DNA from 4 places in the Erwinia sp. 2186 genome. Region 3 is predicted to be linked to each of the others. Evidence: predicted binding sites of a transcription regulator. Region 3 holds the regulator's gene; each other region holds the start of a gene.
What was found. The regulator PurR, encoded in region 3, represses purine synthesis genes. The targets are predictions, from matches to a motif close to CANGCAAACGTTTGCNTG.
Positions count from the first base shown of each region.

Region 1: carA (glutamine-hydrolyzing carbamoyl-phosphate synthase small subunit) is a predicted target of PurR. The motif match lies at 2,483-2,500, and genes of this name have one in related genera.
Region 2: tusA (sulfurtransferase TusA) is a predicted target of PurR. The motif match lies at 1,958-1,975, and genes of this name have one in related genera.
Region 4: ACXKZG_RS14730 (amino acid aminotransferase) is a predicted target of PurR. The motif match lies at 2,417-2,434, and genes of this name have one in related genera.

Region 1 is NZ_CM173824.1:4,029,757-4,034,508, reverse strand. Features, by position in the region: gene fkpB (FKBP-type peptidyl-prolyl cis-trans isomerase) at 1-287, shown strand, start outside; gene ispH (4-hydroxy-3-methylbut-2-enyl diphosphate reductase) at 268-1,221, shown strand; gene dapB (4-hydroxy-tetrahydrodipicolinate reductase) at 1,434-2,255, shown strand; gene carA (glutamine-hydrolyzing carbamoyl-phosphate synthase small subunit) at 2,723-3,868, shown strand; gene carB (carbamoyl-phosphate synthase large subunit) at 3,883-4,752, shown strand, end outside.
Region 2 is NZ_CM173824.1:328,552-333,303, forward strand. Features, by position in the region: gene iolE (myo-inosose-2 dehydratase) at 1-450, shown strand, start outside; gene ACXKZG_RS01475 (DcrB family lipoprotein) at 526-1,083, opposite strand; gene ACXKZG_RS01480 (7-cyano-7-deazaguanine/7-aminomethyl-7-deazaguanine transporter) at 1,182-1,847, opposite strand; gene tusA (sulfurtransferase TusA) at 2,051-2,296, shown strand; gene ACXKZG_RS01490 (zinc/cadmium/mercury/lead-transporting ATPase) at 2,332-4,605, opposite strand; gene ACXKZG_RS01495 (lysoplasmalogenase) at 4,699-4,752, opposite strand, start outside.
Region 3 is NZ_CM173824.1:2,771,968-2,776,719, forward strand. Features, by position in the region: gene ACXKZG_RS12770 (NAD(P)-dependent oxidoreductase) at 1-284, shown strand, start outside; gene ACXKZG_RS12775 (Grx4 family monothiol glutaredoxin) at 338-676, opposite strand; gene ACXKZG_RS12780 (C40 family peptidase) at 1,049-1,888, shown strand; gene cydH (cytochrome bd-I oxidase subunit CydH) at 1,932-2,021, opposite strand; gene purR (HTH-type transcriptional repressor PurR) at 2,306-3,331, shown strand; gene punR (DNA-binding transcriptional activator PunR) at 3,380-4,291, opposite strand; gene punC (purine nucleoside transporter PunC) at 4,405-4,752, shown strand, end outside.
Region 4 is NZ_CM173824.1:3,172,453-3,177,204, forward strand. Features, by position in the region: gene asnS (asparagine--tRNA ligase) at 1-876, shown strand, start outside; gene ompF (porin OmpF) at 1,178-2,284, shown strand; gene ACXKZG_RS14730 (amino acid aminotransferase) at 2,499-3,689, shown strand; gene ACXKZG_RS14735 (MBL fold metallo-hydrolase) at 3,758-4,387, opposite strand; gene mepK (peptidoglycan L,D-endopeptidase MepK) at 4,432-4,752, opposite strand, start outside.

The DNA of each region.
Region 1 (4,752 bases), 1.3 Mb from region 3:
CCTTCTCGCTGACGGCGGACGATGCTTTTGGCCAGAGCAGCCCGGATTTGATTCAGTATTTCTCCCGCCGGGATTTTACCCAGGCAGGCGAGCCTGAAATCGGCGCCATCATGCTGTTCAGCGGCATGGATGGCAACGAAATGCCCGGCGTGATCCGCGAGATTTCCGGTGATTCGATCACCGTTGATTTCAACCATCCGCTGGCCGGGCAGACTATCCACTTTGAGGTTGAAGTGCTGGAGATCGATCCGGTACTGGAGGCGACAAATGCAAATCCTGTTGGCTAATCCCCGCGGCTTTTGTGCCGGCGTCGATCGCGCCATCAGCATTGTGGAGCGCGCGCTGGAAATGTACGGCGCGCCAATCTACGTGCGTCATGAAGTGGTGCATAACCGCTATGTCGTCAACAGCCTGCGCGAGCGCGGTGCGATCTTTATTGAAGATATCGGGGAAGTGCCGGACGGCTCGATCCTGATCTTCTCGGCGCACGGTGTTTCTCAGGCGGTCAGGGCGGAAGCTAAAGCCCGCGATCTGACCATGCTGTTTGATGCCACCTGTCCGCTGGTGACCAAAGTGCATATGGAAGTGGCGCGAGCCAGCCGCAGAGGCACTGAAGCGATCCTGATTGGTCACGCCGGCCACCCGGAAGTGGAAGGGACGATGGGCCAGTACAGCAGCCCGAAAGGCGGCATGTATCTGGTTGAAGCGCCCGAGGATGTCTATAAGTTGCAGGTTAAGGATGAAAACAACCTGTGTTTTATGACCCAGACCACGCTGTCGGTGGATGATACCTACGAAGTGATTGATGCGCTGCGTGCCCGTTTTCCGAAGATTGTCGGCCCGCGCAAAGATGACATCTGCTATGCCACCACCAACCGTCAGGAAGCCGTGCGCACGCTGGCAAAAGACGCCGACGTGGTGCTGGTGGTGGGTTCACGCAACTCCTCCAACTCCAACCGTCTGGCCGAGCTGGCGCAGCGTGCAGGGAAACTTGCGCGACTGATCGACTCCGCCGATGACATCCAGGAAGAGTGGATCAAAGGCGTGAGCTGCGTTGGCGTCACTGCCGGTGCCTCCGCACCAGACATTCTGGTGCAGGAAGTGATCCAGCGTCTGCGCGAGTTCGGTGGCGAAACCGCTATCGAGCTGATCGGCCGTGAAGAGAACATTGTTTTCGAAGTGCCGAAAGAACTCCGCGTCGACGTCCGCCAGGTCGACTAATCGCCTTCCGCAGCGCCCTGCTGCGGAAGTTTTTTACTTCGCTGTACCGCCTGCTATACCCGCCGATCAAAGCCAGACAAAATTTGTTTTACTGATAATCCGTCGCGTCTGGCATAAAATTCTAATCATGGTGTTTTTATTGTGGCGCAGAGGTTACCGCATGGTTAACCTGTCAACGCTTTGCATGCACAGACTTTATACAGGGATTCATTATGAACAATGCACAAATCCGCCTTGCCATTGTTGGCGCCGCAGGACGCATGGGGCGTCAGTTAATTCAGGCAGCACAGGAGGCGGACGGCGTGTGCTTAGGCGCAGCTTTGGTGCGGGAAGGCTCTTCACTGGTCGGCGCTGATGCCGGCGAGATGGCCGGAACCGGCGCGACGGGCGTCAAGATTAGCGACAACCTGGACGCCGTGGTGAACGACTTCGACGTGCTGATCGACTTTACCCGTCCTGAAGGCACGCTGGCGTATCTGGATTTTTGCCGTCAGCACCAGAAAGCGATGGTGATCGGTACCACCGGGCTGGATGATTCGGCCAAAGCGGCGATCAAACAAGCGTCACATGAGATTGCTATTGTGTTCGCAGCGAACTTTAGCGTGGGTGTGAACCTGGTGCTGAAACTGCTGGAAAAAGCCGCCAAAGTGATGGGCGACTATGCCGATATCGAAATCGTTGAGGCTCACCACCGTCATAAAGTGGATGCGCCATCCGGGACCGCGCTGGCGATGGGCGAAGCGATTGCTGATGCAATGGACTGGGATTTAAATGAGCACGCCGTGTATGCCCGCGAAGGCCATACCGGTGAACGTAAGGCGCAAACTATCGGTTTTGCCACCGTTCGTGCCGGCGATATCGTTGGCGAACACACCGCGATGTTTGCAGATATCGGTGAGCGCGTAGAGATTACCCACAAGGCTTCAAGCCGCATGACCTTCGCGAAAGGCGCAGTTCGTGCAGCAGACTGGTTAAGCACGCGTAAAGCAGGTCTTTATGATATGCGAAGCGTGTTGAATTTAGATGATTTATAAGTGTTGTGCACCATCGTGATGTGGTTATTTCAATCATAAGGTTCTGATTGGATAGGGCAATAATTTTATTGCCCTTTTTATTTTGTAATAATACTGCCTTAAGTTAATTTTCGATCCATAATGGCTATTATGTGTTTTTATCCTCAATTTATTCCGCAAAAATTGTTAATTTTGACCATTTGGTCCACTTTTTAACGCCATTTTCCCTTTTCCTATGCACATCCCGTCAGGCAACCGGTTTTATGGACTGGATATCTGTCCTTTTCAGGGTAAATCCTCCGATTTCCTCTCCAGTTGAGTAAAAGACTAAGAAAAAGTGAGCTGCGGGGTAGACAACAGAGTGAGCGATCATTAGAATGCGCGCAATTTGCCAAAAATCGAGAATTCAGGCGGTTTTTGCATTGATTTATGGCTCTGTTATGAATTAATATGCAAATAATGTGACTGTTTATTCTCAGGAGGATGTTTTGATTAAGTCAGCGCTATTGGTTCTCGAAGACGGAACCCAATTCCACGGTCGGGCCATCGGGGCAACAGGATCGGCAGTGGGGGAAGTTGTTTTCAACACTTCAATGACCGGTTATCAAGAAATCCTCACTGATCCTTCCTATTCCCGCCAGATCGTTACTCTTACTTATCCCCATATCGGCAATGTCGGCACCAATTCCGCTGACGAAGAATCCTCTCAGGTACATGCTCAGGGCCTCGTCATTCGTGACCTGCCGCTGATTGCCAGCAACTTCCGTAATGAAGAAGGGCTGTCTGAGTATCTGACGCGTCACAACATTGTCGCTATTGCCGATATCGATACGCGTAAGCTGACCCGTCTGCTGCGCGAAAAAGGGGCGCAGAACGGCTGCATCATCGCCAGCGACGCACCTGATGCGCAGCTGGCTCTGCAGCAGGCGAAAGCCTTCCCGGGCCTGAAAGGAATGGATCTGGCGAAAGAAGTGACCACCAGTGAAAGCTACAGCTGGCTGCAAGGCAGCTGGACACTGGACGGATTGCCGGACGCGAAGCAAGAAGCCGACCTGCCTTTCCATGTCGTGGCCTATGACTACGGCGTGAAGCGCAACATCCTGCGCATGCTGGTTGACCGTGGCTGTCGCCTGACGATTGTGCCGGCGCAAACGCCAGCAGAAGAGGTGCTGAAGATGAACCCGGATGGCATCTTCCTTTCTAACGGACCTGGGGATCCGGAACCGTGTGATTACGCGATTGCGGCAATCAAAGCCTTCCTGGAAACCGACGTGCCGGTCTTCGGCATCTGCCTTGGCCACCAGTTACTGGCGCTGGCCAGCGGGGCAAAAACCGTCAAGATGAAGCTGGGCCACCACGGCGGCAACCATCCGGTGAAAGACCTGGATAACAACACCGTGATGATCACCGCACAGAACCACGGCTTCGCCGTAGACGAAACCAACTTACCGGCAAACCTGCGAGTGACGCACACCTCGCTGTTTGACCAGACGGTACAGGGCATTCACCGCACTGATAAAGCAGCGTTCAGCTTCCAGGGTCACCCGGAAGCCAGCCCGGGCCCGCACGATGCCGCGCCGCTGTTCGATCACTTTATCGAACTGATCGAAGCCTACCGTTCAACCGCTAAATAATCAGGAGCGAGAAAATGCCAAAACGTACCGACATAAAAAGTATCCTGATCCTTGGCGCTGGCCCGATCGTGATCGGCCAGGCCTGCGAATTTGACTACTCTGGTGCACAGGCCTGTAAAGCCCTGCGCGAAGAGGGTTACCGCGTGATTCTGGTTAACTCCAACCCGGCAACCATCATGACTGACCCGGAAATGGCCGATGCGACCTATATCGAGCCGATCCACTGGGAAGTTGTGCGCAAGATTATCGAAAAAGAGCGTCCGGATGCGGTTCTGCCAACCATGGGCGGCCAGACCGCACTGAACTGTGCGCTGGAACTGGAACGCCAGGGCGTGCTGGAAGAGTTCGGCGTGGCGATGATTGGTGCTACCGCCGATGCCATCGACAAAGCAGAAGACCGTCAGCGCTTTGATAAAGCGATGAAGAGCATCGGTCTGGATACCGCGCGTTCAGGCTTCGCACACAACATGGAAGAAGCCTATGCGGTTGCCGCAGACGTTGGCTTCCCGTGCATCATCCGTCCTTCCTTTACCATGGGCGGTTCAGGTGGCGGTATTGCCTATAACCGCGAAGAGTTTGAAGAGATTTGCGAACGCGGACTGGATCTTTCCCCCACCAACGAGTTGCTGATTGATGAGTCGCTGATTGGCTGGAAAGAGTACGAGATGGAAGTGGTGCGTGATAAAAACGACAACTGCATCATCGTCTGCTCGATTGAAAACTTCGATGCAATGGGCATCCACACCGGTGACTCCATCACCGTGGCGCCAGCCCAGACCCTGACCGACAAAGAATATCAAATCATGCGTAACGCCTCGATGGCGGTACTGCGTGAAATCGGCGTGGAAACCGGTGGCTCTAACGTGCAGTTCTCCGTTAACCCG
Region 2 (4,752 bases), 2.4 Mb from region 3:
GGCATGCAGGTTTGTCTGCATCACCATATGGGCACCGCTATCCAGACCACGGAAGAGATTGACCGCTTTATGGCGATCACCAATGACGACGTGTTCCTGTTGTTTGATACTGGCCATGCCTACTATTCGGAAGGCAGTCAGGCGAAGATGCTGGCGATCCTCGAAAAGTATCTGCCGCGCATCAACCATGTGCATCTGAAAGATGTGCGTGATGAGGTAGTCGCCGAGGTGAGAAGCCAGAAGCTCTCCTTCCTTGATGGCGTCAAGAAAGGCACCTTTACCGTGCCTGGCGATGGCGTGATCGACTTTACGCCGGTGTTTAAAATTCTGGACGAGTCGGGCTATAAAGGCTGGATGGTGGTGGAAGCCGAGCAGGATCCGGCGTTAGCCAATCCGTTTGAGTATGCGGTGAAAGCCAGAAAATATATCCGCGAGACCGCCGGCCTGTAACGGAGGCGGCAGTGAAATAAGAAAGCCCCTGACCAGCAAGCTGGCAGGGGCTTTTTGTCATTCAAACAACGGCGATTATTTCAGCGCAATCGTTTTGATGATGTTCTCAGAGTCGGTCTGAGACTGCTGCTGGTTTTCTGCTGGCAGCGTAATCTGCATGGTCAGCAGTTTGCCATCCACCTTCGCCAGCACCACGGAAGACCAGGAAGACTGGTTCTTGGCGGAGATCACCGTATCCAGCTGCTGAGCAGGCTGACCGCTGATTTCAATCGCTTTATTGGTCACGACCTGCAGCTGAGGATCGCGGTTGCGCTGCTGCTGCTCAAGGCGGCCAGCCAGCACGTCCAGTCCATCGGTAGTCGCGTCGCCTTCAATCACGATAATCGCTTTCTGGCCGGTCGCATCAGCATAGACGTGCATATTATTGGCCTGGGTGCCGAGCTTGCCGCTCTGATCGGACATCCCGGCTGGCAGGGTGAAGCCCAGCTTGCCGTCCATCAGGGTGACGGCCTGGCTGCTCTGGCTGCTGCTGACGCCGTTATCATCCGCAGAGGCTTTGTCATCTTTGCCGTCGCAGGCGGTCAGTCCAACCACCAGTAAGCCGATACCGGCATATTTCAGTAAGTTACGCATCATGATCCCTTTTACGTTAGTCGTGTGCTGCTTTACAGCCCCTCATAAAATAGTAATCAGCGGGCAAAAGCAACTGTCGCTCTGTCACAGAATGCAGCTTAGCCGAAGTTAACCTGAGCGCGGTTCGATTTTTCCGCCAGACGCTTCAGCATGGCATTCAGCAACAGGCCGTAAGCCGGCAGGAAGAAAATCATGCAGATAAGCACCTTGAAGCTGTAATCCACCAGGGCGATCTCCACCCAGTTCTGCGCCATAAACGGATCGGGACTTTTGTAGAAGGCGATAAAGAAGAACGCCAGCGTATCGCTGATATTGCCGAGGAACATCGCGGAGGCCGGGGCAATCCACCACTGCTGCAGCTGGCGCAGGCGGTTGAAGACGTGCACATCCAGCACCTGGCCCAACGCGTAGGCCATAAAGCTGGCGCAGGCGATGCGGGCAACGAACAGGTTGACGTTTTCTAATGCGGCAAAGCCCTGCCACTCACCCTGATAGAACAGCGCGGAGACGGCGTAGGAGATAAACAGTGCCGGGACCATCACCGCAAGGATGATGCGACGAGCCAGCGGCGCGCCAAAAATGCGCACGGTGAGATCGGTTGCCAGGAAGATAAACGGGAAGCTGAACGCGCCCCAGGTGGTGTGAAAACCGAAAATGGAGATCGGCAATTGCACCAGATAGTTACTGGAGGTGATCACCAGCACGTGGAAAAGGGACAGCCAAATCAACGCATGCGTGCGCTGACTATTCGAGAACGAAATCATCATATGACCTTTTTGAAGATTGGGGTGAGGGAACCCAATGAAAAATTGTGTCGCAATAGCGATTGCGCGGCATCTTACCGAAACAGAGTGCTATTGCAACGGTTAATTTTAGCGCAAACGTTATCGTCGCGGTACCCACTTGCACATGCAAAAGGTGAGGGTAAAATGAGCGCAGGTATTTCTTCCGTTTTAATGAGACTGCTATGAGCGATCTGTTCGCCAATCCCGATCAAACCCTTGATGCGATGGGCCTGCGCTGCCCGGAACCTGTGATGATGGTGCGTAAAACCGTGCGTCATATGCAGGAGGGCGAAACCCTGCTGATTATTGCCGACGATCCGGCCACCACGCGTGATATCCCCGGCTTCTGCCGTTTTATGGAACACCAGCTGGTGGCGCAGATGACCGAGCAGACACCCTATAAGTATCTGCTGAAGAAAGGGCTCTAAGCATCGGCCTCGGGCCCGGCTTTACGCGGAGCCACTCAGCGTTTGCGCAGCAGCCTTAACGCATTCGCGGTGACCAGCGCGGTCGCGCCGGAGTCTGCCAGTACCGCCAGCCACAGACCGGTAATCCCCAGCAGCGTGGTCACCAGAAACACCCCTTTTAGCCCCAACGCAATGGTGATGTTTTGCCGGATATTGGCGTGCGTGGCCCTGGAGATACGGATCATCGTCGCCAGTCCGCCAAGCCGGTTGTGCGTCAGTGCGGCATCCGCCGTTTCCAGCGCGACATCGCTGCCGCTGCCCATCGCAATCCCGGTCGTCGCGGCTTTCATTGCCGGCGCATCGTTAATACCATCACCGACCATCGCCACCGGCTGCTGCTGATTCAGTTCGCCAATCGCGGTGACCTTATCGGCAGGCAACAAGCCTGCGCGGTAGTCAATGCCCAGCTCACCGGCGATCGCCGCAGCGGCGCGCGGATTGTCTCCGGTCAGCATCACCGCCTGAATATCCAGCGCTTTTAACTCCGCCAACGCGGCGGCGGCATCGGCACGCAGCGTGTCACGCAAGGCGATCAGCGCCGTTGGCTGATGCTCCTGCAACAGCACCACCACGGTGTTTCCTTCGGCTTCCAGCGCGGTCACCCGTTCCTGCTGTTCAGGGCTGAGCGTGCCTTGATCCAGCCTGGCGGGCGCGCTGATTAACAGTGAGTGACCACTGACGATAGCCTCAACGCCGCTGCCGGCCAGCGCGCGTTGCGAGGTTGCCGCTGCCAGCGTTAAGCCACGCTGGCCAGCCAGCGCCACGATGGCTTTGGCTAAGGGATGCGACGAACCGGCTTCCACCGCTGCCGCTTTGGCCAGCAGGGAATCTTCACTCTCCTCTGCCAGTGGGATCAGCGCGGTGACCTGCGGTTTTCCTTCGGTCAGCGTGCCGGTTTTATCGAAGGCAAAGGTGCGGATAGCGTTCAGGCTCTCCAGCGCGGCACCGCCTTTAATTAACACACCCCGGCGGGAGGCCGCGGCCAGCCCGGAGGTGATGGCGGCAGGCGTTGAAATCACTAATGCGCATGGGCAACCAATCAGCAGCAGCGTCAGGCCTTTGTAGATCCACGGCTGCCAGTCGGCGGCGAACAGCAGCGGCGGGATCACCGCGACCAGCAGCGCCATCGCCATAATCACCGGCGTGTAGATGCGGCTGAAGCGGTCAAGGAAGCGCTCAATCGGTGCCCGGTTGGATTCGGCTTCTTCAATCAGATGCAGAATGCGGTCGATGGCACTTTCACCCGGTTTGGATACCACTTCTAACAGCACCTGGCGGTCCACGCTCAGGCAGCCTGCGGCAACCGCTTCGCCTTGCTGACGCTCGACCGGCACCGATTCGCCGGTTAATGCGCTTTCATCAAAGCTGGCAAACGGCGAGAGTAAACGCGCATCGGCGGGCAATCTCGCGCCGGCGGCCACTTCAATTCTGTCGCCGGGGCGCAGTTCACTGAGGGCAACCGTTTCACGCTTCTCGCCGCTCACCCGGACAGCTTCTTCCGGTTTCAGGGCCATTAAGGCGGTCACGCCACGGCGGGCGCGGCTGGCGGCAAAGGATTCCAGCCGTTCACCCAGCAGGAACAGCAGCAGCACCATCGCGGCTTCTGCGGTGGCGCCAATAAATAATGCGCCGATGGCCGCGACGGTCATCAGGGTTTCAATGGCAAACGGGGTGCCGCTGCGGATCAAACGCAGCGCGCTGCGGGCAATGGGCCAGGCACCGGCGAGGGTGGTCAGGGTGAAAGCGATCTGTCCGGCTTCAGGGCTGACAAGGTCGATCAGCCAACTGGCCAGCATCATCACGGCTAGCAGAATAATGGCGCGATTTTCCGGCCAGAAGCCCGGCGTGGCGGCGTCGGTTTTGACGGCATCGCTACGTTGCAGGGTGAAACCGGCCTGCTTCACCGCCGCTTCAACCTGCTGGCGGACGTCGCGATCGGCCTTCACGACCAGTTTTTCGGTGGCATACAGCACGCGAGCCGTATCGACTTCGCTCAGCTTGCTAACGGCGGTTTCAATTTTTCGTGCGCAGCTGGGGCAATCCATTCCGCTGATTATCCAGCTGAAACGTTCTGCGGAACCTCTCCTGTCGCTTTCCTCATCGGCATCGCTGCCTGAACCGCAGCCGGCTTCACTGCAACAGCTGGTTTCAGCGGTGACTGAGGTCATCATCGAGATTTTTTTGATGGTTGGGCGAGGTTTACTGCTGCAACCCTGCTGGCTGTGAGCATGGCGTTGGCCACAAGGGCAAGAAGATGAGTGCTGATGCATGGCGCCTCCTGATGGGCAACGGCGGGAAACGCTCCCGCCGATGACGCATCTTACACTCTGGAGTGGACTCCAGAGTCAAGGCTTTTACGGCGATTACAGATACAGCGAACGCACGATCATAAAGTGACCGGCAAAGTAGCAGGCGGC
Region 3 (4,752 bases):
TTAACGCCAGTCGGGGGGACGCTGCCGGAGCACTGCTTGAGGAAATGGAGGCGAGCCAGCCGGCACTGCTGGCGCGTTTGCGCAAGGCTATTCCGGATATGTACAGCAAGGCCTGGCGCTGGGCGCCAGAAATGGAAGAGATTGCGACGTTAAATGGCCGCGAATTGCCCGGCGAGCCGCTTTTTCACGCCCTTGCCACCTTCTGCCGTCAGATGGCTGAGGATCAGCAACAAGGCGGAGATTTCACCGATCTGCTTAACGCTTTTCTGCAGCAGCAAAAATAAGCATAAAAAAAGGCAGGCGCTCATCACGCCTGCCTTTTCTGCTTCTGACGGGCTTATTCCGCGGCGTCAGAAGGGTATTTTTGCGCGGTATCTTTAATCAGCTGCTGCAGTTCACCCTGCTGGTACATCTGAATAATGATGTCGCAACCGCCGACCAGTTCACCGTCAATCCACAGTTGTGGGAAGGTTGGCCAGTTGGCGTATTTAGGCAGCTCAGCACGAATTTCTGGGTTCAGCAGAATATCGACGTAGGCAAAACGCTCGCCACAGGCTGAAAGTGCCTGAACGGCCTGGGCAGAGAAGCCACAGCTTGGCAGTTTTGGTGAGCCTTTCATGTACAGCAGAATCGGGTTTTCTGCTATCTGGCGCTCAATTTTTTCAATAGTACTCATAAATGGCTTCCTTAATCGGATACTTCGTGTCTATTTATTGTAGCGACTCTGCGGGCCCGATGAAAACGACATTTTTTAACAGTTGGGCACGCCCTCAGAGCCGCCAGCGTGCAGGCGATAGCGTTAAAATAACATTTTCCTATTGCTTTCGCTGGATTAATGCATGAGAAAAGCACAGGTTTTGCGCAGATAAACAGCTGATTTGGCTAATTTTTACAGTTTTTACTTGCTCTGTATCATTGAAACAAAAAAGACCTTACCTTTTGTTAATGAGTTAGATTAGAATTGCAAAATGACGCTGCTGAAAGGCAGAACTCCCTGTTTCTGGCAAGCTGTGGCCTCTGGTCGTAGCACAAACTGTTAATGGTAACGATGCGTTTACTTATCACGCTCTTCATGCTGGCCTTTGCCCAGCTGTTTTTCAATATGGCGCACGCATCGCCACATGCCCCTATTAATGCAAATCATCATAAGGCAGATAGCGGCACGCCTGCCCGAGAGGATGAGCGACGTAAACGCCGACCGGTTAAAGCCAACAGCACCAAAAAAGTTAAAGAATCCACCAGCAAAAAATCTCGCTTAACCTCAGTACAGAAGTTGAAGCTTAAAAAGAAACCTTCGCTGCAAACCGCCTCTGTTCAGACTGCCCCGTTGCACTCCAGCAAATACAAAAAGAAAACCACCTTAAACGCCGGAAAAAAACGCTATGGCCGCCATCGTGGCAAGGTTGTCGATACTGCTGAAGAGCTGACGTCAGATTCTGTTTCTGCGCCATTAAAGTTAAGCAAAGCTCACCGCGCCCGCTATCAAAAGGCCCGTGAAACCGCGATGACCAAACTGATGGGCCAGCTAGGTAAACCTTACCAATGGGGCGGAACGTCGCCTAAAACCGGCTTCGATTGCAGCGGCCTGGTGTGGTATGCCTACAAAGATTTAGTGAAGTTTAAAATCCCGCGCACGGCGAATGAGATGTATCACCTGCATGATGCGGCTTCGATAAAACGTGATGAGCTGGAGAAAGGCGATTTAGTCTTCTTCCGCATTAACGGGCGCGAGACGGCGGATCATGTTGGCGTGTATTTAGGTGGTGGGAAGTTTATTCAGTCGCCACGTACTGGCAAGGATATTCAGGTCAGCGCTCTGGCAGATGATTACTGGCAGCGCCACTATATTGGTGCCCGCCGGATGATGACGCCGAAAACCATTCGATAGCGGAAATACTCAGAGCCGATCGTCAGACCGGCCCTGTTTGCACTTAATGCATAATCGCGGTGAAGCTAAACGCCATAATCATCAACAGTGCGCAAACCGTGGTCAGTAACGAGAACTTCAGATCGGTATCCATTTTTAATCCTAAATAGCCCTACAGTTTATGATGCCATCAATTTTCCCATACTTGACGGTAAAAATCTCGTTTTCTCTGCCAAGCCTTGTTAGAATTCTTTTTTTGTTGCGCAACGGCCCGCACCTTAAGGTGTTTAGCGGTCTTTAATCAGCGCTTTTTCCTTCCTGACGACTCCGGACAGCAACTAAAAAACGACTTCAGACGTCAGGTTTTCGATCTCACCAAGCAAACGATTAACAACAGGCTTATCAAATAGTTAAGATAAGCGCAGGAGTAGTTATTTCATGGCAACAATTAAAGATGTGGCAAAGCAAGCCGGGGTGTCCACCACTACCGTCTCCCACGTCATCAATAAAACCCGTTTCGTTGCAGAAGAAACGCGGGAAGCCGTGTGGGCCGCCATTAAGGCGCTCCACTATTCACCCAGCGCGGTTGCCCGTAGTCTGAAGGTGAATCACACCAAAACAATCGGACTGCTGGCTACCTCGAGCGAGGCGCCCTATTTCGCCGAAATTATTGAAGCCATTGAAAACCGCTGTTTTGCCAAAGGCTACACGCTGATCCTTGGTAACGCCCACAATGACCTTGCCAAGCAGCAGGCCTATCTGTCGATGATGGCGCAGAAACGCGTGGATGGCCTGCTGGTGATGTGTTCCGAATACCCTGACGAGCTGATCACCATGCTGGAAGATAACCGCAATATTCCGATGGTGGTGATGGACTGGGGCAAATCGCGCGGTGACTTTACCGATACGGTAGAAGACAACGCCTTTGAAGGCGGTTATCTGGCTGGCCGTTATCTTATCGACCGTGGGCATCGAGATATTGGTGTCATCCCGGGTCAGATGGAGCGCAACACCGGCGGTGGCCGTCTCGCCGGATTTATGAAAGCATTGTCTGAAGCGGGCATTACCCTGCGTGACGAGTGGCTGGTTCAGGGCAATTTCGAACCAGAATCAGGTCACCAGGCGATGCAGCAAATCCTCTCGCAGAAGCAGCGTCCAACGGCGGTGTTCTGCGGTGGCGATGTGATGGCGATGGGCGCAATTTGTGCGGCTGATGAGATGGGTCTGCGCGTTCCGCAGGATATATCGGTGATCGGGTACGATAACGTGCGCAACGCCCGCTACTTCACTCCGGCGCTGACCACGGTTCACCAGCCAAAGGAACAGCTGGGCGAAACCGCCTTCGATATGCTGTTAGATCGTATCACCAGCAAGCGTGAAGAACCGCAGACGATTGAAGTACATCCTACGTTGATCGAACGCCGTTCGGTTGCCGATGGTCCCTTCCTGGATTACCGCCGCTAGTCCCGCTCAGTGCTGAGGGCGAATTCTCCCTCAGCACACCCAATTGGCTCAGGGCTCTTCCTTCAGCCATTCACTGTTCAGCGTGTCACTGTCACCCAGATAATCCAGCAACCAGCTCAGCGCCGGTGAAGCCTGCTGCTCAGACCAGCTCACGCAGCACGGACTGTCCGGAAATCCGCCTTCCAGCGTCAATTCATGCAAAGCGCCTTTTTGCAGCAGCGGTTGCGCCAGATGGCCCGGTACCATCCCCACGCATAAGCCCGCCAGCAGGCAGTCAAATGCGCTTTCCCAGTCTGGCACCACCAGCCGCCGCTGATTATCCAGCGTCCATGTGGTGCGTTTCGGCAAGGCTCTTGAGGTATCTTCCAGCACCAGTGAAGGCCATTCGCCAATGGCCTCTTCACTGGTTTCTGCGTGCTGACGTGCCAGCGGATGATCCGCGGCAACCACACAGCGCCAGTTGAGCGCGCCCATATTGCGGAAGGCGAAGCGGCCACCTACCGGGATAGCCTGTGTCGCGCCGATGGCCACATCCACCCGCCCGTCGGCCAACGCATCCCAGACGCCGTTAAAAACTTCTGCTGACAGATGCAGTTCCATATCCGGAAAGTGCCGATAAAAGTCGACTACCAGCTGTCGGGTTCGCTGAGATTTAACGATGCGATCGACGGCGATATTAATTTGCCCTCGCCAGCCGTTAGCGACCTGCTGGCACTGCCGTCGGGTGGCGAGCATTTTTTTGATGACACTGCGGCCCTCCTGGATAAATACTCGTCCCGCATCGGTCAGCACCACATCACGGTGGCGACGCTCAAACAACGGCACGGCAAGCCATTCTTCCAGCTGCCGCACGGTATAACTGATGGCTGAGGGTACGCGATGGAGCTCTGCGGCGGCAGCGGTAAAACTGCCGCTGCGGGCAACTGCATCAACCACTTCAAGGGAATGTTCTGACCACATAATCTGCCTGCAATATTTTTGAACGCAACCTGCAAATATTACCGTTTCACAAGCTGTATGGCACGCGATTACACTCTGCGGCGTTTCGTTCATCACAAATAAAGAGCAAAAGAATGCCTTCGAAAGGATTTATTGTTTACCTGGCGCTGTTAAGCGTGGCAGGTTTCCTCGCTACCGATATGTACCTGCCTGCCTTTGGTGCCATGCAACAAGACCTGCAAACCGATGCCGGGATCATCAGCGCCAGCCTCAGCCTGTTCCTGGCGGGTTTTGCCATCGCCCAGCTGTTTTGGGGTCCGTTGTCGGATCGTATTGGCCGTAAGCCTGTGCTGTTGATGGGTCTGAGTCTGTTCGCCGTCAGTTGTGGCGCGATGTGGTGGGTAGATTCTGCTGCTGCCCTGCTGGCGTTGCGCTTTGTGCAAGCGGTGGGGATTTGTGCCGCTGCCGTCAGCTGGCAGGCA
Region 4 (4,752 bases), 400 kb from region 3:
ATGTTCCGCGTTTCCACGCTGGATATGGAAAACCTGCCGCGCACGCCAGAAGGCAAAGTGAACTTTGACGAAGATTTCTTCGGCAAAGAAGCCTTCCTGACCGTATCCGGCCAGCTGAATGGCGAGACCTACGCCAGCGCCATCTCCAAAATCTACACCTTTGGCCCAACCTTCCGTGCAGAAAACTCCAATACCAGCCGTCACCTGGCTGAGTTCTGGATGCTGGAGCCGGAAATCGCCTTTGCTGACCTGGAAGACAACGCCGCACTGGCCGAAGCCATGCTGAAATACGTCTTCAAAGCGGTACTGGAAGAGCGTCGTGATGATATGGAGTTCTTTGCCGAGCGCGTAGACAAAGATGCCATCGCGCGCCTTGAGCGTTTTGTAACCACAGATTTTGCTCAGGTGGATTACACCGAAGCGGTAGAAATTCTGATCGCCTGTGGTGAGAAGTTTGAAAATGCCGTCTCCTGGGGTATCGATCTCTCCTCAGAACACGAGCGTTATCTGGCAGAAAAACACTTCAAAGCACCGGTAGTGGTTAAAAACTATCCGAAAGATATCAAAGCGTTCTATATGCGCCTGAACGACGACGGTAAAACCGTGGCGGCGATGGACGTTTTGGCCCCAGGTATCGGGGAAATCATCGGCGGTTCACAGCGTGAAGAGCGTCTGGATGTACTGGATGCACGTCTGGCTGAAATGGGTCTGAATAAAGAAGATTACTGGTGGTATCGTGACCTGCGCCGCTACGGCACCGTTCCTCATTCAGGTTTCGGATTAGGTTTCGAAAGATTAATCGCCTATGTCACCGGTGTGCAAAATGTAAGAGATGTTATCGCCTTCCCAAGGACGCCGCGTAACGCCACCTTCTGATTTTCAGCATTAAATATAAGAAATTCATATATATATTCAAGGTCAGCCTCGCTGGCCTTTTTTTATTTTTGTAAATTTAGATATAGTTCACAAAGTTCCGTGATTCTTACATTTTGTAATACATATTTTCCTCTTGTTACTAGAATAGGAGATTAGTAGCATTTTCGGGCTAGATAATCCGCTCAGCGAATGGAAAGATGCGTGCAGACACAGGAAGACACCAAACTCTCTTCGGGGTTCTGTAAAGAATTGTTGACGGCAGTGGCAGGTGTCCAAATAACTCCAATGAGGGTAATAAAAAATGATGAAGCGCAACATTCTGGCACTGGTTATCCCAGCCCTGTTAGCAGCTGGTGCAGCCAATGCAGCAGAAATCTATAACAAAGACGGCAACAAGCTGGACCTCTATGGTAAAGCTGTTGGTCTGCACTACTTCTCATCAGACGACGACAGCTACGGCGGTGATGGCGATAAGTCCTATGTCCGTTTTGGTTTCAAAGGTGAAACCCAGATCAACGACATGCTGACCGGTTACGGCCAGTGGGAATACAACATCCAGGCAAACAACTCTGAAGGTTCTGACGCGCAAGACGGCAACAAAACCCGTCTGGGCTTTGCTGGTCTGAAATTCGCTGAGTACGGTTCTGTAGATTACGGTCGTAACTACGGCATCGCTTATGACGCACTGGCCTGGACAGATATGCTGCCAGAATTCGGTGGCGACTTCGGCCAGTCTGATACCATGACCAGCCGTACCGGCGGCGTGGCGACTTACCGTAACACCAATTTCTTTGGTCTGGTTGATGGCTGGGACTTCGCAGCTCAGTACCAGGGCAAAAACGAACGTGATGACCTGCAGCGCTCTAACGGCGACGGCTACGGTGTGTCGACTTCTTATACCTCACCAATCGGTGTTGGCATCGTAGGTGCTTATAGCTCTCAGGACCGTGTTGACGGCCAGAACACTGACCTGGCTCTGGGTCGTGGTGACCGTGCAGAGTTCTGGGGCACTGCTCTGAAATATGATGCAAACAACGTTTACCTGGCCGCATCTTATGCTGAAGGCCGTAACGCTACCCGTATCTCTGGTAACATCATCGACGCCAATGGTGTGTCTAACGCTGTTGCTGGCTACGCTAACAAAACTCAGGACATCGAGTTAGTTGCACAGTACCAGTTCGACTTCGGTCTGCGTCCGTCCATTGCCTACGTTCAGACTAAAGGCAAAGATATCGAAGGCGTTGGCGATGTTGACCTGGTTAAATACTTCGAAGTGGGCGCGACTTACTACTTCAATAAAAACATGTCTACCTATGTTGACTACATCATCAACCAGATTGATGACGACAACAAACTGGGCATAGGTTCAGGCGATACCGTAGCATTGGGTCTGGTTTACCAGTTCTAATAAGCTGCACTGCCGGGGTGATTCGCGTCACCACCGCGCAACGTCAAAACGGGGCTTCGGCCCCGTTTTTGTTTCCTCCGCCCCGCTTTCTCCCTCTGATTAGTTACCCTCACTCTGTTCCCTGTGATTTTTAACGCAAACGGTTGGCAATTTGTGCGCTGTGGCGTAACCTGAGTCCTCACTTCGCTTTAGATTAAGCTAACGGACTTCGACTATGTTTGAACGCATTGCAGCTGCACCCGCCGACCCTATTCTTGGTTTAGCCGATCTCTTCCGTGCCGACGATCGCCCAAATACGATCAATCTGGGCATTGGTGTCTATAAAGACGAAACCGGCAAAACACCGGTACTCACCAGCGTGAAGAAAGCTGAGCAGTACCTGTTAGAGAATGAAACCACCAAAAATTACCTCAGCATCGATGGACTGGCCGACTTCGGTAAGTGCACTCAGGAACTGTTGTTTGGGAAAGACAACGCCATTGTGAGCACCAAGCGTGCCCGCACAGCGCAGACCCCAGGTGGAACCGGTGCATTGCGCGTTGCGGCTGACTTTATTGCCACTCAGACCAGCGCGAAGCGCATCTGGGTAAGCAACCCAAGCTGGCCGAACCATAAAAATGTGTTTGAATCCGCGGGTCTTGAAGTCTGCGAGTACCAGTATTACGACGCGGCCAATCACTCCCTCGACTTTGAGGGCATGGTTAACGCCCTGCGTGAGGTTGCAGCCGGTGACGTGGTGCTGTTCCATGGCTGCTGCCATAACCCGACCGGTATCGATCCGACGGCTGAACAGTGGGCACAACTTTCCGAGCTGTCACTGGCCGGTGGCTGGCTGCCGCTGTTCGACTTCGCCTATCAGGGCTTTGCCCGGGGTCTGGAAGAAGATGCGGAAGGCCTGCGTATTTTTGCGGCCAGCCATCAGGAACTGATCGTCGCCAGCTCTTACTCGAAAAACTTCGGTCTGTATAACGAACGCGTTGGCGCACTGACGCTGGTTGCCAGCGAAGCATCGGTAGCGGATACCGCATTCAGCCAGGTGAAAGCCACCATCCGTGCAAACTACTCTAACCCACCGGCGCACGGTGCGGCGGTAGTGGCCACCATCCTCGGTAACGCGGCTCTGCGTGCTATCTGGGAGCAGGAACTGGCAGACATGCGTCAACGCATCCACCGTATGCGTCAGCTGTTTGTGAACACCCTGCAGGAGAAAGGCGCTAAAGGGGATTTCAGCTTTATCATCAAGCAGAATGGCATGTTCTCATTCAGCGGTTTGACGAAAGACCAGGTGGTTCGCCTGCGCGAAGAGTTCGGCGTGTATGCGGTGAATTCAGGTCGTGTGAACGTGGCCGGCATGACGCCAGATAATATGGCTCCGCTGTGTGAAGCGATTGTCGCCGTGCTGTAAACCGGCGACTGAGCATAAAAAAAGCCTGCTTAATGCAGGCTTTTTTGTGTCTTTTTTCCCCGAGCGCGTTACTGCAGGAACGGGTTCGAAATTCTTTCACGGCCCAGTGTGGACATCGGCCCATGTCCCGGTAAAAAGGTCACGTCGTCACCCAGCGGTAAAAGCTTGGTCTTAATGGATGCGATCAGGTCCGCATGGCTGCCCTGAGGAAAATCAGAACGCCCTACGCCACCGTTAAAGATCACGTCACCGGAGACCAGCAGGCGAGAAGCACGGTCAAAGAACACGATGTGACCGGGCGTATGGCCAGGGCATAACAGGATCTCGAGGGTGATGTTGCCGAGCTGCACGGTTTCCCCCTCTTCCAGCCAGCGATCTGGCGTCAGAGGCGCGCAATAGGGGAAGCCGAACATCTGGCTCTGAGCAGGTAAACCTTCCAGCCAGAAAGCATCCGCCTTATGGGGACCAACAACCGGCACGCCATAAAAAGCCGCCAGCTCGGCAGCGGCGCCAACATGATCAAGGTGTCCGTGGGTCAGCAGAATTTGCGTTACGGTAACGCCCTTTTCTGCCACATGCGCCTGGATGGTTTCGGCATCGCCGCCGGGGTCAACCACCGCTGCCTGCAGGGTTTCCGCGCACCAGATTAGCGAGCAATTCTGGGCGAATGCCGTCACCGGGATAATTTGATAGTCCATAACACTCCGTTACCGGCGAGCCATGGCCCTACCGGAATTTCATCTTACCAGTGCCGTGCCGGCCCGGTATCAATATGCACAAAGTTACTGCTTGGGTAGTATCCTACACCACCAGCGCCCATGGAAAGCGCCGCTTTGCGAACATTGCTCAATGCAATCCCGTCAATATGTAAATCCATCGCCTGACCCAGCGTGTGGTAACTGTGTTTCGCTACGCCTTTCGTGTGGGCCCGCAGGGAATTGTTGGTAGCCAGCGAACGATACCCCGATATCAACGTCACCGGTTTGCGGGTATCGAGCAACGCCTGCAAACGATAAAGCTGATCGAACAGATGCGGATCGATGTTCTTGACCTTGTTGGCCCG